3 regions of the Comamonas thiooxydans genome follow, and region 1 is predicted to be linked to each of the others. Evidence: predicted binding sites of a transcription regulator. Region 1 holds the regulator's gene; each other region holds the start of a gene.
What was found. Region 1 encodes LexA, which represses DNA repair genes until DNA is damaged. Its sites were predicted from a motif close to ACTGTATNNNNATACAGT; they were not measured.
Positions count from the first base shown of each region.

Region 2: a site for LexA is predicted at 2,887-2,904, ahead of CTR2_RS15145 (LexA family protein). Genes of this name have one in related genera too.
Region 3: a site for LexA is predicted at 3,842-3,859, ahead of CTR2_RS14135 (LexA family protein). Genes of this name have one in related genera too.

Region 1 covers NZ_AP026738.1:3,667,686-3,675,466, reverse strand. Annotated here, with positions in the region: gene CTR2_RS17025 (hypothetical protein) at 1-3, opposite strand, end outside; gene CTR2_RS17020 (hypothetical protein) at 22-525, opposite strand; gene CTR2_RS17015 (hypothetical protein) at 776-1,102, shown strand; gene CTR2_RS17010 (universal stress protein) at 1,409-1,870, opposite strand; gene CTR2_RS17005 (hypothetical protein) at 2,013-2,258, opposite strand; gene CTR2_RS17000 (hypothetical protein) at 2,678-3,100, opposite strand; gene lexA (transcriptional repressor LexA) at 3,269-3,940, opposite strand; gene CTR2_RS16990 (asparaginase) at 4,023-5,006, shown strand; gene adk (adenylate kinase) at 5,265-5,921, opposite strand; gene kdsB (3-deoxy-manno-octulosonate cytidylyltransferase) at 6,312-7,088, opposite strand; gene CTR2_RS16975 (Trm112 family protein) at 7,092-7,283, opposite strand; gene lpxK (tetraacyldisaccharide 4'-kinase) at 7,382-7,781, opposite strand, start outside.
Region 2 covers NZ_AP026738.1:3,276,243-3,284,023, forward strand. Annotated here, with positions in the region: gene CTR2_RS15120 (hypothetical protein) at 1-44, shown strand, start outside; gene CTR2_RS15125 (hypothetical protein) at 250-930, shown strand; gene CTR2_RS15130 (MarR family winged helix-turn-helix transcriptional regulator) at 1,030-1,524, shown strand; gene CTR2_RS15135 (DNA alkylation repair protein) at 1,521-2,294, shown strand; gene CTR2_RS15140 (DUF6616 family protein) at 2,305-2,643, shown strand; gene CTR2_RS15145 (LexA family protein) at 2,923-3,333, shown strand; gene CTR2_RS15150 (hypothetical protein) at 3,418-3,564, shown strand; gene CTR2_RS15155 (HD domain-containing protein) at 3,747-6,335, opposite strand; gene CTR2_RS15160 (Rha family transcriptional regulator) at 6,843-7,631, shown strand; gene CTR2_RS15165 (hypothetical protein) at 7,691-7,781, opposite strand, start outside.
Region 3 covers NZ_AP026738.1:3,079,945-3,087,725, forward strand. Annotated here, with positions in the region: gene CTR2_RS14120 (HamA C-terminal domain-containing protein) at 92-928, shown strand; gene CTR2_RS14125 (DEAD/DEAH box helicase) at 925-3,060, shown strand; gene CTR2_RS14130 (H-NS histone family protein) at 3,302-3,601, shown strand; gene CTR2_RS14135 (LexA family protein) at 3,878-4,291, shown strand; gene CTR2_RS14140 (Y-family DNA polymerase) at 4,298-5,596, shown strand; gene CTR2_RS14145 (ZIP family metal transporter) at 5,708-6,490, opposite strand; gene CTR2_RS14150 (hypothetical protein) at 6,569-7,246, opposite strand; gene CTR2_RS14155 (HupE/UreJ family protein) at 7,257-7,781, opposite strand, start outside.

The sequences.
Region 1 (7,781 bases):
CATGACAACACTCCCTGTTGCTCAGCGACTTGCCGCAGGACCTGCGAGCTGACATTTCATTGCATTTGACTGATGTTGTATCAAGAGGATGTAAGGAAGTATGTAGGCACTTACAGATCGCGCTAATGGATAGAGCAGATCTGATGTGTGAGCTTCTTTGAAGCTCTGAGGAGGTGCTTTGCCGGTGCCGCTGTCATCTTTTCTTGATGAAGTAGCCGTGCTAAGTAACTGAGTGAAAAGATAGATTTTTTTAATGAAATCTATCTTGAGCTGGCATGGGTTTGAGCGTAAAGATTGCCTGATGATGACAATTTTTAGAGGGGCACATTGAATTTCAGAATGACGATGCTCTAGGCCTGAGTCATCGAAAGAAGGGCTGAATCGCCTTGCCTGAATTCCAACAAGCAAGTCATCGGTAGGTACTCCCGAAAGACTTGGCAATGCGGTGGCTGAGCAGCTGGCAAGCGTCCAAAAGCCAGCTTGTCCAATCCTTGATACATGCCACCGTGCAGGCTCAGGGTTCACCGTGGCTCTGGCCAGTCTCGCTTTGCCAGCTGTCTCTCAGGCCAGTCATCAAGCAGTGTTAAACCCTGAACCTATTGGTGATGTAGATTTTGTTTCTGCTGCACTTTTCGGTAAATTGGGCGTAGGAAAATTCTGATTTTGATGCGCAAGTGGCGATCTAGCCCGATGCCCTACTGAATTCAAAAAAAAGCCCATGTCCCACCACCTGCAATACACTTTTGCCTCCCGTCTAGATGCCTGGATCAGGCATATGAAGCTGGCCAAGCCTTGCCATACGCAGCAGATGGCTTATGAGCTGGTGATCGACAGCTGGGTGCAAACCAATGCAGAGCTCGGTGCTTCGCAGGAATTTTTGAAGGCCTTGCGCCGGCGTCGGCTGTGCGAGGAGCATGGCTGGCGGGGGGTGAATACGAGTGTTGCGCACTGGGATCTGGATGATGCACACACTGTGCGGATCTATCTGCACGAAGACGGCTCCATCGTGGTGCAGCAAATGGACTCGCAGAATCTCCAGATTCTGTTCACCTTGCCAGGGCATCGCGAGCGATTGGGAGAAGTATCGGAGCGATGTGCCTAGCAGCCAAAAAAATGCCCGCGCAAGGCGGGCAAGTTTTGGGGTCCTCTCGATCCGGTTCTGCAGCTCACACAGTCAATGCATTTGAATAGTTGGCAGAGGCGTTACTTTGGCCTCAATCGCCGTTTATCGCTCTTGCACTGTTGCTGACGCGTTTGAACGGTTGACAGGTTGCCCCATCGGGTGCGGCCAGCAACTCCTGACTGGCTGGCCTGCATTTTGCAGCCATGACTTGCAAGTCGCTTGAGCCCATCTTGTATCGAGGCAAGCGTGCGACATGCAGGACTGCTATTCGATATTTCTGGCTCCTTAATGTTTGCCGGTGGAGGCGGGCCGGTGTACCAGCACCGGGACATGGCTGTGCGTCAGAACGCGCTGGGTTTCGCTGCCCAGCAAAATTCCACCGATACCTTTGCGACCGTGTGAAGCCATGCAAATCAGGTCGCATTGCAATTCCTGTGCCTGCTGAACAATGGCTTGGTAAACAGAGGCGTGGGTGACTCGCACAAAGTTGCAGGGTACGCCTTCAGGCTTGGCAATCTGGTCAACGAACTGCAAAGCCGCATCTGCATCGCTGTTGGCACTTCGCTCGAACTCTGTGCTGTTGTAAGTCAGCAGTGCGTCTGCGCCGTAGATGATGGCTCGGTAGTCGGGCATGACATAAAGGCCGGTCACCTTGGCGCCTTGTTCACGCGCGAGCAGAACGCCAGCACGCACGGCAGCCTCTGACAGTTTGGTGCCATCGGTGGGAATGAGCAGGTGCTTGAACATGTTCAGCCTCCTGATGCCGGAAGATGTGCCTGAGAATCAATTTATTCCAATATTTCGAGCCGCGCAATGCCTAGTTCTTGATGCAGCAGAGTTGTAGACAGGAGGTAAGACTCTGTAACGGGGCCGATCGCGTCGAGTTGTCTCATTCCTCGGGCGAAGGAGGAACGCGATTGAGGATTTCGCCAGTGGCCTCTATCTCGAACTGCTGCGGATTGAGCCAGTTGACCTCCTGATGATCGGCAGTTTCAAAGTAAATGGTAGACGGGCGTATGGAGACGCCATGCGGCATGTCGACCTCATCAAAACTCTGATAGACCAGAATCAGGCGCAGGTCTCCATTGGCGTCTTTGGCCTGTATGTGCTGCAAGAGCTTGCGGTAGGCACTCATAAGACGCCCTCGTTGACATGTGTATATGAATGTTTCCACTGTCGAAGAGGTGCCGCAATACCCTGATCCGGGTATCCGTTCTGACGCATATTCGCGCCTGACAAGGAGTTTGGAAGGCTGCGAGGCTTGTGCGAAATGCGTTCCGGCGTACAGGCGCAGGCAGAGCATCGGCAAATAATTTACATGGCGATCCAGATCGTTCGGCGTAAACACAGAGGGCCTGCTCTGGCGATATCGAGTTTTTGGCCTATGCACTGCTGGCAGAGTTGTCTGGCGCCATATCTGCCAGCCGATGGGTAAAGAGCGTTGAGATGGCTTCCTGTTGGATGCATAGGGAAGCTTTGTTGCATCGCCTGCAGGCCTATCGCGGGTCGGGCTCGAGGTTGCATGGGTGCAGGCAGTCAAACCTCACTGTGCTTTCAGACTTGCGGGGCTGTTTGCTCATGGAGTGCCATACGCTCCAGCGCGGCACAGACATCGGCCATGCGTCCGCAGATCAGCAGGCATTCGGGCTGCTTGCGTGGTTCTCGCTGCACGATTTTGAGAAGTCGTGGAGAAGCTGCTTGCCTAGACTCGTCGGTTATTGGCGATTGCAGCTCTGGTGTCGCTGCAAAGGTTTGAGGACAAAGCGTATTGCTGCCCAGGCGACTGCGGCCGCGGTTGGCGCGCATGACAGGAATGCTGATCTGCTTCGCCTTTGGACGATTGGTAGTGAAGGATGCAGGTTTTGCAGCGGTGTCGCTTGCATCATCGGAGCTGAAGTTCGGGTTGAGCGACAGCGTGGCAGGCAGGCTTTTAAGGGTCAGGCGTGTCAACGCCTGCAGTGATGTGGCGAATCCCATTTGGCAACTCCTTTGATGACCTTGCGGCATGGATAAGGGCAGGATTGCATTCTTCCGACAAAGCTCCGCCCAGGGCGAAGCTCAACGGCTTCGCGCCTACCACCTGGGCTTGAGAGGGAAAGAGGCTCGGTGCCTCCGCTGCATAGGCGGAGGGACGCCGTCTGCCGTTTACATGAACATGCTGTTGCGGATAAGGCCTACGGCCAGGCCTTCGATGGCGAATGGCTCTTCAGGATCGACGTGAATGATCTTGTAGTCGGGGTTCTCGGGCAGCAGCTCGATGCCTTGAGGCGTGCGCTTGAAGCGCTTGACGGTCACGTCGTCGCCGAGGCGGGCCACCACAATCTGGCCGTTGCGCGCTTCATGCGTGGCCTGTACTGCCAGCAGATCGCCGTCCATGATTCCCGCGTCACGCATGGACATGCCGCGGACCTTGAGCAGGTAATCGGGCTTGGCGGCAAACAGGCTGGGCTCGACCGAATAGCTCTGATCGATATGTTCCTGGGCCAGAATAGGCGAGCCAGCAGCGACGCGGCCGACCAGGGGAAGCACCAGCGGGGCCAGGGCCGTGAGCGGCAGCGCAAAGCTGGCACCGCGTGCCGCATTGATGTTGCGCACGGTATCGGCGCGCAGGCGAATGCCGCGCGATGTGCCGCTGACCAGATCTATGACGCCCTTGCGGGCGAGTGCCTGCAAATGCTCTTCTGCAGCATTGGCCGACTTGAAGCCAAAGGTGCTGGCAATCTCGGCCCGGGTAGGAGGCGCACCCGTGCGAGCGATGGTGGACTGGATGAGGTCCAGAATCTGCTGCTGGCGGGGAGTGAGCTTGGGGTGGTCCATGGGCATTCCTTGATCGATCGATGATGAATACTGTGTGTTCATCCAGTACCTGTATTTTTAATCAGTTTGAAGAGGACTGCAAGTGGAACGTGACAAAAATATCCTCATCCTGGGCACGGGTGGCACGATTGCCGGTGTCGCCGAGCAGGCCAGCACCAGCGTGGGCTACCGCGCGGCCCAGCTGGGCGTGGCTCAACTGCTGCAGGCCGTGCCGGACCTGGAGTGCGTTGCCGCTGCGTCGCTTCAGGCGGAACAACTGGCGCAACTGGACAGCAAGGATATGGATCATGCGACATGGCATGCGCTCGCGCTGCGCTGTGCCGAGCTGCTCGCGCGTGATGATGTGAGCGGCATCGTGATCACCCACGGCACCGACACCCTGGAGGAAACCGCCTGGTTTCTGCAATGCGTTCTGCGTCCGGCAAAGCCCGTGGTGCTGACCTGTGCCATGCGCCCGGCCACGGCCATCTCGGCCGACGGCCCCGGCAATCTGCGCGATGCCGTGGCCTGTGCGGCCGATGCACAGGCCGCCGGTCGAGGCGTGCTGGCGGTGATGGCGGGCAGGGTGTTCAGCGCACGCCAGGTGCGCAAGGTGCATCCTTACCGCGTGGATGCCTTCGATGGCAGTGGCGCCGGCCCGCAGGGCTGGGTGGAGGAAGGGCGTCTGCGCTGGGCAACGGGCGGGCTGCCAAGAGCCGCTGCGGCTGGCTCGCCTGCAATCGCTTTAGCGCCCGCAGGTCAATGGCCCCAGGTGGAGCTGCTGCACAGCCATGCGGGCTGCAACAGTGCCGTGGCGCTGGCGGTGATGCAGGCCTGGCATGCGGCAGGCGTGCGTGCCGTGGTGGTGGTGGGCACGGGCAATGGCACGGTCCATCAGGCATTGGTGCCAGCCTTGGACTGGGCGCAGGCGCAGGGCATGGCTTTGCGCATCACGACCCGGTGCGAGGAGGGGCCGGTGGTGGAAGCTGATGGAGCGCGGGATAGCCGTGTGAGCAGACTGCCGGCGGCCAAGGCCAGAATCAGCCTGATGCTGGAGCTGATGGGCTGGCCTTGTGCATTGGGTTGATGCTCTTATTCTGAGAGCTGCTGGCCGGTGTTGATGCGGGGTATTGACTGCATTTCTGTCTGAAATTCAATGAATGTAGGCGCAGAAAGCTATGAATGTTGATGACTGCAACGCCATCCTCGGTGCAGCTTTCCCGCATCGGACGGAGGCCGGTCGGAAGGCCTTGAGCTTTGATAAAAAAGGCCGGTGAAGACACCGGCCTTTTTTGCACAGAGATGCCTGACCGCGAAAAGTCGGCAAGGCTCCGTGAGCGAGTGATCAGGAAGCCAGAGCGGCCAGAGCGCGCTCGGTGATTTCTTCCACGCTACCTGTGCCGCTGATAGCGCGGTACTTGGGGGCCGCTGCTGCATCGGCCTTGGCCCAGTTGCTGTAGTAGTCCACCAGAGGACGGGTCTGGCTGCTGTAGACGTCCAGGCGCTTCTTGACGGTTTCTTCTTTGTCGTCTTCGCGCTGCACCAGGTCTTCACCGGTCACATCGTCCTTGCCTTCCACCTTGGGAGGGTTGAACTTGACGTGGTAGGTCCGGCCCGAGGCGGGGTGGCTGCGGCGGCCGCTCATGCGTTCGATGATGGCGTCGAAGGGCACATCGATTTCCAGCACATAGTCCAGCTTCACGCCGGCGGCCTTCATGGCATCGGCCTGGGGGATGGTGCGGGGGAAGCCGTCAAACAGGAAACCCTTGGCGCAGTCGGGCTGAGCAATGCGCTCCTTGACCAGGTTGATGATCAGATCGTCGCTGACCAGCTGGCCGGCGTCCATCACGGCCTTGGCTTGCAGACCCAGAGGGGTGCCAGCCTTGACGGCCGCGCGCAGCATGTCGCCCGTGGAGATTTGAGGGATACCGTACTTTTGGCAAATAAAGGCCGCCTGAGTGCCTTTGCCGGCGCCGGGTGCACCCAACAAAATCAGTTTCATGGAAATCCTTGAGGAGAGTAGAAATTCTTGCTGGCCTAGGCAGACGGGTGGTCGTCCGTAGTCCCCGGGCCGTATTTTTTCGCGGGCAAGGATAGCACGCACAAGACCAACACAGGCTTACACAATTCAGTCAAGGCTGTCACAAGTGCGGCCAATTGAAGGCATGTATCCGCTGCAAACGCGATTGCTGTAGTTGTAATCCAGGTGCCGAAGTCGTTACATATGCTATTCGGACTATGCGGAAAGTATAGCGATCAGCGCTTTCCTGGACTGGCTCAGGGCCCTTTGGGACGGCGTGCGCGGACTGGGCAGCTGCTGGCTTGATGCGTGAGCAGCCCTGGATGAAGACGGCCTGCGCACCGGTGTCGCCAAAGTGCGCAGGTCTTTTTTTCAACCAGCAAAAACAGCGCGCACGCGCTCTAGGTCTTCGGGCGTGTCGACGCCGGCACCCGGTGCATCGGGCGTGATATGCACGGCAATGCGGTGGCCGTGCCAGAGGGCGCGCAGCTGCTCCAGCTGCTCCATGGCTTCGGTGGGGGCGGGCGCGAGTTGCGGGAACTCGCGCAGAAAACCGGCCTTGTAGCTGTAGATGCCAATATGGCGCAGCGGTGTGAAACCTGGGTGACCGGCCTTGGGGGCCGCTGTCTGCCACCAGGCTTCATCACCGTGGTCGCGCGAGAAAGGGATGGGCGCGCGGCTGAAATAGCTGGCCAGACCTTTGGCGTCACAGACCACCTTCACCACATTCGGGTTGCGGTAGTCCGTCAGGCTATCAATAGGATGGGCGGCTGTGCCCATGCTGGCTTCGGGGCGGGCCAGCAGCAGTTGCGCCACGGCCTCGATGAGCCTGGGGTCGATCAGCGGCTCGTCGCCCTGCACATTGACGACCACATCGTCGCCGGACAGGCCCAGCTGCGCACAGGCTTCGGCCAGACGGTCGCTACCGCTGGGATGATCCTTGCGCGTCAGGATGGCCTGGATGCCATGCTCGGCGCAGGCCGCCACAATGCTTTCGTCGTCGGCCGCCACCACGCAGCGGGCTGCACCGGCCAGAGCCGCGCGTTGGGCCACGCGCACCACCATGGGCAGGCCGGCAATATCGGCCAGCGGCTTGCCGGGCAGACGGGTCGAGGACAGGCGGGCCGGGATCAGTACCGTATAGCTCATGGCTTATTGCTTTTCTTCTTCCAGCTCATCGTCGGACAGGGTGCGGGCTTCGTTTTCCAGCAGTACCGGGATGCCGTCGCGCACGGGGTAGGCCAGACGCGCGCTGTGGCTGATCAGCTCCTGATGCTCGCGGTCAAAGCGCAGCGGGCCCTTGGTGACGGGGCAGACCAGCAGTTCGAGAAGTTTGGCGTCCATGGAATATTCCTGCAAAACGGGATGAGGGCGCCAGCAGGGGGGCTGGCGCAGCAAAAAGAGATGATCAGCCGGGGGCCGATCCATAGGCTCAATGATAGTCAGGCTGGCTTGTCATCGCGGCGAATATTGGCGTTGGCCTTGGTCAGCTGCGCATCCAGCAGCTCCCAGAAGGCCTGCGGCAGCTGCAGCTTGAGGGGCACGGCCCAGGCTTCAGGATGGCTGCGCCAGAGCTTGACGGCATCTTTTTCGGTGCAAATCAAGGGTTTGTCGTTTTCCAGCTTGCGCGAGAAGCTCTCGAAATCATAGTGATCAGGCAGGGCCTGGGTTGCTGCCGGAGTGATGCCCTGGGCGGCCAGCATGGCAAAAAAGGACTCGGGGCGTGCCACGGCGGCCACGGCCTCAGGGCTCTGGTCGGCCAGGCTGCGCAGTGGGATGCTCTGGCCATGGCCGTTAGAGGCGGTGTCGGCCAGGCTGCGCTGCAGCGCGAAAGCCGGGGAA
Region 2 (7,781 bases), 390 kb from region 1:
GTGCGACAAACCTTGGGTTCTTGGTGAGCGCTACAAATTGCTAGACTCACAAGAATAGGTGCTTGCTTCAACGGATCACAGCCGTCGAACTGGCGATCCCAAGCAGACACAGACGCCCAGATCACGAGCGTTACGCAGCATCAGTTCCTCCAACCAGTCCAGAATCGCAATGTGGCGAGCCATCCCCATATTGCCGCTGACACCACCTTGCGTTAGCCTGCACGCTCCACTATTGCTCAGGAGCCTGCCATGTCCCGTCGTTTGGTTCTTTCTGCCAGCACCGCCCTTGCGGCTGCCGCACTGATTGTGGGTTGCGGCGCCATGGGGGCGTCGGGCGGCAACCCCATGGGCTTCTTCATCACCAGCACCAACCCCGGCAAGGGCGGCGACCTGGGCGGGCTGGCCGGGGCCGACCGCTACTGCCAGTCGCTGGCCGCAAGCGTCGGCGCGGGCAACAAGACCTGGCGCGCCTACCTGAGCAATGCGGCACTGGATGGGCAACCCGCTGTCAATGCGCGCGATCGCATCGGCAACGGCCCGTGGCGCAACGCCAAGGGCGTGGTCATTGCCACCAGCGTGGCCGACCTGCACAGCGCCAATGCCAAGGTCGGCAAGGACACCTCGCTAACCGAAAAGGGCGAAGTCGTCTCGGGCTTTGGCGACGAGGTCAACCGCCACGACATCCTCACCGGCTCGCGCTTGGACGGCACTGTGGCCGTGCCCGAGCCCGGCAAGGACACCACCTGCGACAACTGGACCAAGAGTGACGGCGGCTCTGCCATCGTGGGACACCACGACCACAAAGGCACCAACCCAGACCCTGTGGCCAACGCCTCGTGGAACTCGTCTCACGGCACACGCGGCTGCAGCGTCGAGCAACTCCAGCAAAGTGGCAGCGCCGGGCTGATGTACTGCTTCGCGACCAACTGAGCGGGATGAAAGCGCGGGCTTCGGCCCGCACAAGTGCCTGCTACTCACGAAGTGAACTTACTCATATAATTAGCCACCATATTATATTTTGGCTAACTAATGAAGCTTGAACAGAAGTACCAGGCGCTAATTGAAGAAGCGCAACGACGCGATCTTCCCGATGTGGATGGCATTCAGCTGTGTTTTCAAGTGCTGTCGATGGCTGCAAACATCGACCGCGACTGTGCTGCTTTGCTGGCCCCTCATGGTTTGTCTGAGGGGCGCTTTGTGCTGTTGTTCCTTCTCGATGTGGCACCTGACGGACTCGCACCCAACGCGCTGGCCGAACAGGCTGGCGTGACCCGCGCCACGGTGACCGGCCTCCTAGACGGACTGGAGCGTGAAGGTCTGATTGAACGTCACGCCAACGCCGAAGACCGCCGGGCACTGTGCATTCGGCTCACCTCAAAAGGAAAACAGCTCGCCAGTACCGTTATCGACCAGCATGGCCGGTGGATTGCAGGCCTGTTTGGCAACCTGTCTGCACCTGAACGAAAGCAGCTGGCAGCGCTGCTGGAGAAAGTACGAGGCCCTAAATCGGACGTTGAATCATGAAGGACCCAGTCCGCAAGGGGGCGACGCGCACCGCTGACATTCCTCGGGACGTTCTGCATGCGCTATCGCGCGGGGAGTTGCAATGTGCAACGCTGACTGAATGCCTGGCAGTCGACCAGGCCGTACTGGCACGAACACTCTTTCCGGCACTTACGGTCCAAGCACTGAACACGATCGATGAAGCCTGCCAGCTGGGTGTGCTCAAACGCATGGCCCGTATCGGCGCAGTCTTGCTGGAGGCCCTGGGTACTGAAGGCATTGCACAGTGCCAAACGCACCGCGCCGATATGGCACGCGGCTGGGCGTGTTTCATGGTCGGTGCTCAGCCTCACCTAGATCTCGGTGTACGGCTGGCCGCAATGCGCCCGCTGGCAGACGATGCCCATTTTGGTGTGCGTGAATGGGCTTGGATGGCGATGCGGCCGCACCTGGTGCAAGACCTAGCTGCGGCTATCGCACAGCTGATGCCATGGACACAAGATCCTTCTGAGCGTGTCCGACGATTCGCGTGCGAGGTTTTGCGTCCCCGCGGTGTGTGGAGCACGCATATCTCACAGCTCAAACGCTCGCCTGAACAAGCGCTGCCTTTGCTCTCAGCTCTGAAGAGCGACCCTTCGGTCTACGTGCAGGACTCGGTCGCCAACTGGCTCAATGATGCCGCCAAGGACCAGCCAGCCTGGGTGCGTGACACCTGTGCCCAATGGCTTCAAAGCTCCCAAACCGCCGCCACACATCGTATATGTCAACGCGCACTGCGCAATCTCAAGTGAAAGTGGAACCATGTCTCATTACCTCGTAGAGCTCTACACCCCCAATTCGGCTTGGCTCGCACTGCCCGCCGAACAAAGGCAACACTTTCTCGGCGGCATCGGACTCGCATTAAGTCAACTCTCCAGCCTCGGTGTCGAAGTCCTCTCTCTGGCAGAAACGGACTCCAACATCGACCAAGGATCCGCGCATAAATTCCTTGGCATTTGGCGCTTTCCTGACCAGGCCGCTCGTGACGCCCTGCTGGCGGGCATCAAAGCCAGCGGCTGGTACGACTACTTTGACCATGTGAATGCAGCCAGTACTGCAGGGGCGGCGGATATTCACTTGGCTGCTCTAGCTGCCGCGTAGCGCAGTAATTCCGATAATGCCGTTATGCATCTGCAATGCATGCGGCTAGTCATTTTCTAGTGCCCGCTAATGCCCGCTTAATGGCCACCAGCCACAGTCGCCACTGCGGGCTGGCCAGCCTTCGGCGCAGCATATGCAACACAACATTGGTCCCTGGCTTCGCACAGAACCGGGCACAAGATCGCGTGGAAAGCATGCGACATCAATGTGGATTCACAACACCTGAGCCGCATCAACCGCTACACTGTACATATGCACAGTCATCGTCTTATGAGTGGTATGCCCGTCCAACTGATCGCGTCCCCGGTTACTTTGCCGCTGGCTGATCGCAGCGCGCTTGCAGGCTCGCCCGCCAATGACTTTGCAGGCAAGCGGCTGGATATTACAGACCTGCTGGTCACGCACTCCAAGGCCACGTTTGTGCTGCGCGTGGCCGGCCCGTCCATGCAGGAACACGGCATCGATGACGGCGATATCGTCGTGGTGGACAGGGAGTTGCGCGCCCGTGATGGCAGCATCGTCGTGGCGGTTGTCGACCGCGAACTAGTCATCAGAGTGCTGGACAGCGAGGGCGACACCTGCAAGCTCAAGGCAGGCGCCCCCACCTACCCCGACATCGTGCCGCCAGAAGGGCAGACGCTGGAAATCTGGGGTGTCGTCACCAGTTGCATCAAGCGCTTTGCAAGGTGAACACATGCGCCCCGACGGCGCCATGGCCGTGCCCGAGCCACTACCTGCGGCAACTGGACCAAGAGCGACGGCGGATCCGCCATCGTGGGCCACCACGACCACAAGGGCACCAACCCCGACCCTGTGGCCAATGCCTCGTGGAACTCATCGCACGGCACGCGCGGCTGCAGCATAGACCAGCTCAAACAGAGCGGCAGCGCCGGGCTGATGTACTGCTTTGCGACCAACTGACCTCGGTTAAAGTGCGGGCCTAAGTCCGTTTATAGGTCACAACGATCAAGGGGCACATCGAATGTAACGCCCAGCAGTAGATTAACTAGCCCAGGCCCTGCCTACAAAAAATCACCAAGTCAAATACTGAAGTAAAAAGACAATTTAAATATCAAAATTGCCTTTTACCCCAGAAATCTATTTCAATCTATATTAGTTGCGCGTACAGTAGCTAAGGCTACTAGGGAAAAATAAGCTTTGTGCTCTCGCTCAGAAGTACTCCAAACAGCCTTCTTGCCCATCCGTTCAATGGCTCTATGCAAACATCCCGCCAATGAAATATCTTTCCTGGGAATGCCATTATCAAGAGCAAAATTCAACCAATTGGAATTCATTCTTGGAAGGATCAAAGCAACATCTTTAATACCTTCAATTGAATGATGAGTCTCTATATGACCATAGTGGGTAATTAAAAATCCAGTTGGCAATTCAGATGAAATTTGAGCAAGCTTATCAAAACTCATCCAATAATATTTACCGCCAATAGAAACTAGGTTTCTTGCAAAATCGATTGCATCAGCACCATATTGAAAAGAATTTGCGGAAGCGATGTGCCTAGATAAGGCATCACACCCTTTCTTCTCCAAAATAATCAACTGCTCATCCGCCCAGCTCTTGATTACATCTTTTGAAGCTATAGGTTCAGAAACATTTCTACTTGCCTTACCAGGGAAGTTATCAATATATCCAACAATGCTATCCATATGTCTTCTTGTTATATTATCCGACAGCCCATTAACTGCATTCACACCGAGCAGCGCTCTCCCCGCACTCCCTTCAACTGAAATAGCGGCAAATCCAACGACTTCTCCATCTTGTTTTATGAGCCTCATTCTATCCGCGCAAGCATCTATCATTTCCGGCAAAGCCGATTTAATAAATGGATTATCTTGAGAGAATGAAATTTCCTTCAGAATTTTTTTCGCATCAGTTTTCTCATTCAATTTCCGAACATCATCATGGATTTTCTCCACTGCTGAATTATTCAAACAGAAATACAAATCAACATCCAAACCGACACACAAAGCCGAAATAAAATTACTCAGAGATACTGTTGCCTTATCAGACTCAGAATAGGCTGAACCAGCGGTAACCGTAATATCCTCATTAAGGATACCAGGAAGAATATTCAGTTCAATTTGCGTAGAGACCCCAGTTGGCAAAGTACTAGCATCTATCTGCTTGAATAATGGCCTCAATGATAACCCCGTCGGAAAATTCAGAGAATTCTCCGTATTGCGATCAGCTGTCCAGCGTCTGGTGCGGACCTTCACTGAGTGCGCCGCCATAAAAACCGAGAAAAACCCAATACCAAACCGGCCAGATGAGCGGAATTTTGAAGATCTAAGCCCGGGATACTCAGATTGCAATAACGACGATTTCCAAAAGCTAGATCCGAAATCTAGGAATGGGCCAGTCAGCACATTTTTCCCCATCCCCACGCCATCATCACAAACAGAAATCGTCAACGCTGATGAGCCATCTCCGCATACGGATATCTTAATACTCCCTTGATAACCGTCATCTAAAAACCTTCTGGCTACAACCGCATCTCTTGCATTTTGAATCAACTCTCGAATAACCACTTCAAATTTATTACTCTCACCATAAAGCTTATCTCCACCTAGAGTTTTCACCAAATGTTCGATATCACTAACATGCACTTTTGCATCAAATGGAGTCCAACCGCTTACTTTTACAAAGCGCGTTAATTCCTCAATAGATCCTGCCCCTGAAACCCCCTTGATAAAAAACTCAGTAGACTTTGGTCGCCCTCTTAACTTTAAAAGATTATTGCACTGCTGTAATTCATTATCAATTAGTCGGATAGCGTCTAAAGCAACCCACCAAGCAGCAGCTTCCCCTTCACCAAAGGCTTTCGTTGATGTGTATGTAATCAAATGCGCTTCTTTAATATCCGAACTGGGTCCAGCCAACTTATTTTGCGCTTGCCAATGAGCCATTGACAGGCCACTTCTCTTTATCAGGGCATGCAGAAAATCTGGTGCTCTTGCTTGATTAATATGTGCCGCATCAGCACAACGTAATAGACAAGCAATCTTAACTAAATCAACTGACCATGCTCTCGGAAGAAAATCCGGCGCATTCAGCTGGATATCAAGCTTTTCAGCAACATCATCAATATCCCAATGATGACTAGCAGCTACCAGACCTATTGCTTCACCTAGATGCTTCCTAATTCCCTCATCACTGATCAAATAAATTTCAGATCCATCTCCTGGATCCTTCCAAACACTTTGAAGTATGCTTTCAGCTCGTTTCGCGTGCAAATAGCGCAGTGCGGTAAAGTCAGCATTTTTTCCGGCAAGCTCATCATCTACATCCTTATCTCTTGCTTTCTCAGCTGCATAAGCATCTTTCCATTCAATAGTGCTTCTCACTGCTTCTTGCCCCCCTTCATATGCCTCCCAACACATGGCTGAGTCATGAAGAAGAATTGCTCCACCTAAAATAAATGTTTCAAGGGGATTTATTTGATAGTCATCTCCTGCGATCAAGTCTGCCATCGACCATAGTGCATCAAGGTGAGTTACATCATGAACAGTTAATCCTGGCAAAACTGAATATATTCTCTGAACCAAAACTTCCACTTTATTTCTAAAATTCAAAAACTCTGTACTCAAACGATTACATTGGTCTTGAAAAGGCCCAGACGAACTAGAGAATGCATTAGCCCACAATGATGTAGCTTTAATTGTTTCAATCGACATTTTTTATATCCCCAATTACCCAAATATTTTCGGAAACAGTATTAAATTCATTATCAATAATCCTACCTATTAGCACTCCCCTTCATTTAACTCTTTCACCAATATAATATCTCGTTTTATTTAGATATCAAGACTTAAAGATACAATAAAAAATTCATTTATGACAACCGATTTTTCTTTTGTTAAATGCACGCTATGCAAGATTTCATCTTGGACTAGTTCCTCATATCCTGTACACTTTAGGCACCCCGCAAGGGGTGGAGCGTAAGAACTCCTAAGATCACGCGGAAGAACCGCATCCGATAACTGGCGGTTTTTTTGTGCCCGGACATTGCACGTCTGCACTTTTGCAGACGCTTGATTTATGGCCGGGAGGGCGACGGATACAAGACCCGAAAGGGGAAGAAGTCCGCCTAGCGTGATCTAGGTTCTTAACCTCCCGGCCGCCTATTGCAGTGCGTAAGAACGCTGCGATAGGCACTCAAAGTCTCATCACGGAGCGCCACCATGTCCAAGTCCACTCTGGCTATTTCTCCCGCCGTCACTCTCGTTGACGGCAAACCTTGCACCACCAGCAACGAAGTCGCTTCGCACTTCGGCAAGCAGCATCTGCACGTCATGGAGCGCATTCGCGCCCTCACCGCAGACCTGCCGCATGAGCACCAATCGGATTTCCGATTGGTTGATTACACGGATGCAAAAGGCGAGATCCGCCCCGCCTACAGTCTGACCCGCGACGGCTTTACGCTGCTGGCCATGGGCTTTACGGGCAAAAAGGCACTGGCCTTCAAGCTGGCCTATATCGACGCCTTCAACCGCATGGAGGCCGCGCTGCACCAGCCTGCGGACACGCAGCGCATGGAGCTGGCATTTTCTCTGGCCGCGGAGGCCGCGGCGCAGGTGCACCGCACGGTGTTCAATGCGGTGATGGAGGGTGACGCAGACGAGTGGCAGCACAGCCGCTATTTGCTGAACCTGAACTACGACAGCCAGGGCCGCCCCACCCTGCCCCACGCCCAGCCGATTGCAACGGACCAGATGGTGGTGTCCTTCAGCAGCCTGCCGCAGCGCATTGCCGACGGCGAGATCATGGGCGCGACCGATGCGCAGCTGGCCACGCTGGCAACGGCCTGCACCCAGCGGCTGGCCCAACGCGCCCAACACCGCGAAAAGCAGGTGACGCTGCCGATCTACCCCGGTAATTCCCCCGGCCAGCGCTCCGCGTCTGCACCGGCCCTGTCCGCCAAGCAGCCCCCTGCGCCCGATGAAGGCCTGCTGCGCATGACGTTCCGATAGGCTGCTCGGGTCACCCGAAGCGCTTTGCCATGCAAAAAGCCCCTGGCAGGGGCTTTTGTTCAGGCCTCTGGCTTGGAGGGCCAGAACATCTCTCGCACTTCGGGTGCGTAGTACGGCAATGCAAGCACTGCGCCAAACAGCGCAAAGCCC
Region 3 (7,781 bases), 590 kb from region 1:
AACCAAGTGCATCCTGCACGATAAGAATCGCAGCTCTATAGTTTTCACTTATCATCACTTATACGTTCCAGCAGAGCTGGCATGCGGAAAAATGGTTCAATTCTTCAGCGTCCACTGTCACCAACTTCCACTACTCCCCCGGCTTCACGGCATCTGTGCGGGATTCGAGTCTGGGAAGTGGCGTGTAGATCAGCTGTCACGGTACCTGATGGAGTGGTTACCCGAATTTTCTCTCTCGTATACCGAGCGTAAGTCAATCAACGACACAAACTCAGTTGCCCAAATCCGCAAGGCGGCACAGGTTGTTTACGACACAGATAAGTACGAAAAACGGGGAGAGTTTGGCGAACTCTTACTTCATGCTCTTATGCGTGAGGTTATTGGAACCGAGCCGGCAATCAGCAAGATCTTTTTCAAAGATGCAGTCAACGCCACGGTCAAGGGATTTGACGCCGTGCACGTACTCAACACTCCTACGGGCCTCGAGCTTTGGATTGGTGAGGTCAAGTTCTACCAGAGCATTTCCAAAGCGATTGCCGATGTCGTTCCAGAACTAGAAGCTCATTTCAACGATGACTACTTGCGTAAAGAGTTCGTGCTCATCACTGGCAAGCTGGATCCAGAATGGTCGTCCACAAATGCATTGGCAAGCCTGTTGCATCGTAACCGCTCCCTCGATGACATCGTGAGCTCCATCGTCGTGCCTGTGCTGTTGACCTACGACAGCGCCACAACGAAAGGCTATACCGAAGCATCCATGGCATACAAAGCCGCTCTCGAAGCGGAGCTTCAAGCTCACCACAAAAAGTTCGTGACGAAGAACAGCGTGAAAAAGGTTCGCATCGAGCTTTTCTTATTTCCTATGGCTAGCAAGCTCGACCTTCTGAAACTTATGAATAAGCGACTACAGGCGGCTAGAGACCTATGAGCTATAGAGAGTTACGCACAGCGCTGAACGAAATTGACAACGATAAATCGTTTGATGCATTCACCTTCCTTGCACAGTTGTCAACATTCACGTCTCTGGCACCTGACGATGAACAACTGCAACTAGCTCGCGAGTTGCTCATCCGTGTTCTCGAACATGAAGCTCTGTTCGCGCCTTACGCATCTATCGTCCAGGCATTACTACGGGAAGTTGGGCTTTTCCCATACTTGGATGATGCTGAGTCTGGCATTGCGACACTTATAGCAACTGAAACTCATAGGCCGGATGCAATGCCTAAGGACATTGTGTTCACGACCAAACAAGCTGAGGTATATCGACTACTACTTGCAGGACGTAACGTTGTCTTAAGCGCGCCCACCAGCTTTGGAAAGAGCCTCATTATCGATGCGATGATCGCTAGCGGCCGCTACAATAACATCGTCGTAGTAGTCCCTACGTTGGCCCTGGTGGATGAGACTCGTCGACGATTAATGAGGTTTCGCGACCAATTTAAGGTGATAACTCACCTCAGCCAAGAGCCAACCGAGAGAAATATCTTCGTACATACGCAGGAGCGTGTAGTCGAGAACCCACACATAAAAAACATTGACTTCTTCGTCATCGATGAGTTTTACAAGCTACAAATTGACGACAGCAAGGTTGACGAACGAGCCGTATTACTTAATCAAGCTTTCTATCGGTTAGCAAAGCAGGCAAAACAGTTTTACATGCTCGGGCCTAATATCAATGAATTGCCAGATGGATTCGGCGCGAACTACAGTTGTACCTTCATTCGCACAGAATTCAGCACAGTTGCATCTGATACTCATGAGGTACCTTCTGGTGGCGATCCAAGTACCCGACTTAAAAATTTGATACCTCAATTATCCGGACCAACCTTGGTGTTTAGTGGATCTGTCAAGGGGGCAAGAGATTTTTCCAAAGTCATCGCTGAAGCACCGAGAGAATTCGAGCCAAGTGACCTGCTGAAGCACGCAATTAATTGGCTCAGCAATAATTTTAGTCCTCAATGGGGTTTAGTCCAGTCACTGAAGAAAGGGGTTGGCACACATCACGGCAGGCTTCCTCGATCAGTAGCACAGATGCTTGTGCGATTGTTCAATCGTGGCCATTTGGAATATCTAGTTTGCACATCGACACTAATTGAAGGTGTCAATACTGCAGCACGGAATGTGGTGGTCGCTGACAACAAAATTAACAATAAAAAGTACGATTTTTTCACCTTCAACAATATTCGCGGTCGCTCCGGCAGAATGTGGCAACATTTTGTTGGACAGGTTTATTTATTCAATGACCCACCTCAGCCGGAATTAGCGTTCGTCGATATCCCAGTTTTCACCCAAAATGACAATGCCCCGGATTCGCTACTAATCCAGCTAGATGAGAAGGACCTTTCTGACCTAGCAGTAAAGCGAATGCGGCAAATTTGGGAACAGGATTATGTGACGCTAGAAACCATCAAGGAGAACGCAGGGCTTGAACCCTGGGGTCAAATTAGTCTGGCACGTGAAATAGAAGAAAATATTGATGACCTAGCAGCAGTGTTGTCTTGGCGCGGAATGCCGAGCTACGACAACTTGAAGATAGTTTTCGACCTTGCCTGGCGTCACTTCAATGTGCGCGGTGGTGCAGGTGTGAAATCAGCATCCCAACTCACATACCTAATCAACCAATACCGCATTCAGCCGAGCTATACCGCACAGATTCGAGAAGCCGTCAAAGGAAAGTCAGGGGATGACGCAGATGAAGCTCTCGAGACTTTTTTAGAGTTCACCCGGCAGTGGGTGAACTTCAGAGCTCCACGTTTGATGAATGCCGTAAATCGAATTCAGGCTGAGGCTCTTTCAAGACACGCTTACCCCCCTGGAGATTACACATTCTTCTGCGGGCAACTCGAAGCAATGTTTATGAACCCAGTTGTTACTGCTCTTGAGGAGTATGGTGTTCCGATTCAGCTCGGCGAGCGCCTTATGCCAATTTTGGGTGATCCAGAAAATCTAGATACTGCTCTCGAGGCACTGGCAACACGCCGAGCCAGCGAAATCCACGGTACTTCTCCCTTTGAGAAAGCACTTATTCGACCGCTGTGTCAAGACAATGTGTCCGCATAAGCCGGAGCAAACAGTGCATGTATAAATCAAGACAAAAGGTCATGGGTGATGTCACAAGGCATGGCCTCCAACCGTTTCTGCGGCCTCGGCGTTGGTCCGTCTGAGCAACTCACCAAAATGACTGGTCAGCAATAGCAACTTCGCGTAGCTTTACATTCACAAGACGCCTCATCTAGATCAGAATAAGGTTGAAGTGGATCACCATCAGCATCCACACCAATGACCACGTGTCGAAACCAACATGACCACTCCCACCAACTCCTACAAGGATTTACTTGCACAGCGTGCGGCACTTGAGCAGCAGATTGCTGCTGCTAGAAAAGCAGAACTCGCTGGGGCAGTGCAGGAAATCCGAAAGCTCATTGAGGCGTTTGGGCTTACCGAAAACGACATCTTTTCTTCAGGGAAGCAAAAGCGCACAAACGCTGGATCTTCGGTTGCGCCAAAGTATCGTGACCCCAACACAGGCCAAACGTGGACTGGCCGAGGTAAGCCTCCAACATGGATCAAGGACAAGGATCGATCGCTGTTTGAAATCTAATGACTTCGCGACAGCAAAAAAGTGGCCTTCGAGGCCACTTTTTTATTGCTCACTATGCTGCTTGGCTCTGTAGAGATCGATGCGCGATTGAGCAACTTGTTTGGCCGGCAGCGATCAATCCACGTTGCTCCCTCAAGACGCTCATGTCAACGCACGAACGCGATCAGTCACTCACCCTACAAGTGGAAAGCAATCGGTATCGAAGTGGATTCTTAGTGATTGATCTCCATCAATCGCTATACTGTATGCATGTACAGTCATCGACTCTTGAGCGGCATGCCCGTCCAACTCACTGCCTCGCCAGTTGCTTTGCCTCTGGCAGATTGCAGCGTGCGTGCAGGCTTCCCCTCTCCGGCCGAGGACTTTTCAGGCAAACGGCTGGACATAGCTGAGCTGCTGGTCGAACACCCGCAGGCCACATTCTTGCTTCGCGTAGCCGGTCCATCCATGCGCGAATACGGCATCGATGACGGCGACATGATTGTTGTGGACCGGGCGCTACGCGCCCGCCACGGCAGCATCGTGGTGGCCGTAATCGACAACGACTTCACCGTTAAGGTTCTGCACAACGCAGGTGGCGTATTCAAGCTCAGGGCCGGCAATCCCACATACCCCGACATCGTTCCAAAAGAGAACCAAGAGCTGGAAATCTGGGGTGTGGTCAAGTCCTGCATCAAGCGCTTTGCATGAGGATGTATGTTTGCGCTCATCGATGGCAACAACTTCTACGTCAGCTGCGAGCGAGCGTTCCGGCCTTCCTTGCAGGGCATTCCTGTTGTTGTCCTGAGCAATAACGACGGCTGTGCTATCTCACGTTCTGACGAGGCCAAGGCCTTGGGCGTGAAGATGGGACAGCCGTTTTTTCAATTGCGCGATCTGGTCGAGCACAAGGGGCTCGTCTGCCTCTCTCCAAATTTTGAACTGTACGGCGACATGAGCGACCGCATGATGTCGTTGGCTGCCGGCCTGGGGCCCACTCAGGAGATCTACAGCATCGATGAATCATTCATCGGGGACCTGGACGGCATTCGGGATCTGACGCGTCGCGCCTTTGCCATTCGCGCACGCATCCTGAAATGGACGGGGATTCCCACCTGCGTGGGCCTGGCCCCCACCAAGACCCTGGCCAAGCTCTGCAACCATGTCGCCAAGGACTCGGAACGCAAGCCGGGCAGCTACCCTGCAGAGCTGCAGCGGGTCTGCAACTGGGCGGAGCTATCCGATCACCAGCGCACCGACATCCTCGGCCGTACGCCTGCCGGCGAGATCTGGGGGGTGGGCCGCCGCATCTCGGTCCAGCTGGCCGAGCAAGGCGTGCTGACTGCGCTGGACTTGGCCAAGCTGCCTGCCCATGCTGCGCGAGAGGGCTGGAGCGTAGTGCTGGAGCGCACAGTGCGCGAGCTGCAAGGCCTCAGCTGCATGAGCTTAGAAACGACCCCTGCCGCAAAAAAGCAGATTGCATGCACTCGCAGCTTCGGCCACGCCATCACCACCCTGCCACCACTGATTGAAGCCGTGAGCGAATTTGCAACCAGGGCCGCCGAGAAACTGCGAGCAGGAGGATTGCGGGCTGGCGCCCTGCATGTTTTCGCGCACACCTCGCCATTTAGGCCTGGCCCCAAGTTCTACAACATGGCCGTGATGCAGCTCCAGCCCCCGTCCTCCGACACCAAGGCCCTCGTGAACGCAGCGGTGCGCGGCTTGCGCATGATTTATGAGCCCGGCTACCAGCTCTCCAAGGCCGGGGTGATGCTGCAGGATCTGTGCCCTACAACCGTTCAACAAGGCGACCTGCTTTTCGAGGGACCTGCCCGCGATCAAAGCAAGCTGATGGAAGCCATCGACAAGGTCAACAAGCGCTTCGGCAAAGGCACTGTGCACGTAGCCTGCACTGGAGTACCTGAGCAAGATGCGAGCGGTTGGCGTATGCGTCAAGAGCTTCGCACGCCGCGTTACACCACCAAGCTCAATGAAATTCCAATAGCTAGAGCATAGACCTACAAACCGGCGATTAACCAATGGCTAGCTTTCTTGCGGATCCAATGCCTAAACTGACCTCGTTGACGTTCATTTTTGCTCTAGTTGACGATCCCATAAGCTGTCCACTCAATGGCCGTGACCACCAGCAACCATGACAGCAGCCGACACTAGCAAAGAGCCAAATAGCAGGCAAGACAATTGGACGATGGTTTGCCTCAATCCCTTGGGTCTATTGAGCTGCGGAATGATGTCTGACAGCGCCACATAGGCAAAACTACTGGCCGCAAGCACAAGAAGCATAGGAAGCCAACCTGCAAGTTGACCCACAATGAGGTAGCCTGCCAACCCTCCTGCCATAGTGAACGAGCCTGCCAAAGTGACCTTAAGTACAGCTTTTCTTGGTTTGCTGCCTCCATTGCCGACCACAGCTAAATCACTCAAATGGTGCGGCACTTCGTGCAGTAGTACGGCAAACGCCGCGCCCCAACCCAATTTTTCATTGGCTAAAAATGCCGATGCAATCAGAATTCCATCGGCAAATGCGTGTACGCCGCCTCCAAAAAGCACCGCCCAGCGTCCCGTTGGAGCACTTGAAATGTGCTCATGAGGTGTGCGTTGATGACCGCTAGGCAGACCGAGAACATGAGCGCGATGCAAAACTTCTGCATTGTCCAAGACGATGACAGTTAGCAGCCCCAAGAAAAAAATCAGGAACAGAGATTTGGCAGAGTAATCACTATCGAATGCTTCAGGCAATAAGTTGATAAATGCGGTGGCGAGCAAAGCTCCTGCAGCTAAGCTAAGCATGTGCTGTGGATGTCGAGTAAAAAAGCTCCTGCACAGCATCCAGGCAAGCCACACACTAACTACGCCAGCTAGAAAAGTGCCTGCGATAATCTGAATCAACATTGGCGTTAATAGTTCACGATGAAAAAGACCGCGCCAAGCACTTGCATGGCGCGGTGTATTATCAGCAATGCAGTTTGATTACTGGCGAGACAATTTTTCGTAATCGCCAGAGACTCTCAATGTCATCGTCACATCACTTTGGCCACGGTTGCGCCAGAACCAACCATGGTTGCCTGTAAACGCGGCTTTCAATTCGCCTGTATCGGCACCCACAGCGCGCCCCTTCTCGTAACTGATGCTTTTACCTGAAGCATCGCCGTGGGTATCGTAATTCACTACGCCACCTTTGGCAGTCCATTCAAAATTTGCCTTGGCAGCCTCCTTCATACGTAACTTGTATTCGACACCTTGACCCGGTTCGAGCACAAAGGTGACCTCATCTTTCCATTGCGTTGCAACTTTCTGCACAGGCGCCGGCGGAGATGCCTCGGCCGACTTTGCACCAACAATACCGGCAACTGCCGAAGTCGCAACAGCAGTATTCACTGCTTTCTTTTCGCTAGCAGCAGGAGCCGCAGCTCGATCAGCTTCGGCTTCTGCGGCTAACTGTGTCTTGATTTCTCCCATTTCATTTAGGCCGAGAGCTCTACCGATACCAGTGGGATCAATCGCATATTCAGAAGGCAGCACCACCGTGACCAGCAACAATGCGGCGATCGCAAGAGCAGTAAATGTGGACTTCTGCAGCTGCTGGCTGCTCGGCAACTCGGCAGAGGATGGGATTTGGCGAGTGTTACGGGTATTACGTGTATTCATGACATTAGATTTAGCTGGAGATGGAGACAAACAGACCTGTCAGTTGCATGCCAAAAAGCACAAAACCGGCGGTCATCATGGCAACGTTGGCTGTATAGGCATATCGCCCAAAGCTGGCATTTCGGCGCCAGTACCCCATCGCAATAAGAATGGCACCAAGGGCTAGTAACTGGCCCAGTTCAACGCCTATATTGAAGGCCAATAGATTAGGCACCAGCCCATCACGGCTCATCTCGTACTCCTGAATCTTGGTCGCCAAGCCAAAGCCATGGCACAAGCCGAATACGAAGGTAGCAATGCGTGGATTAGGTTGAAAACCCAGCCACCGCTCGAACGCTCCCATGTTGTCAAGCGCCTTGTAGACCACAGACAGTCCGATGATGGCATCGATGGCGTAGCTGCTAATACCAATATCAAAGTACACACCGATGAGCATCGTTGTCGAATGACCTATGGCAAACAAGCTCACATACAAGCCAATATCTTTGAGTCGGTAGAGATAGAAGATCACTCCGAAAAGGAACAAGATATGGTC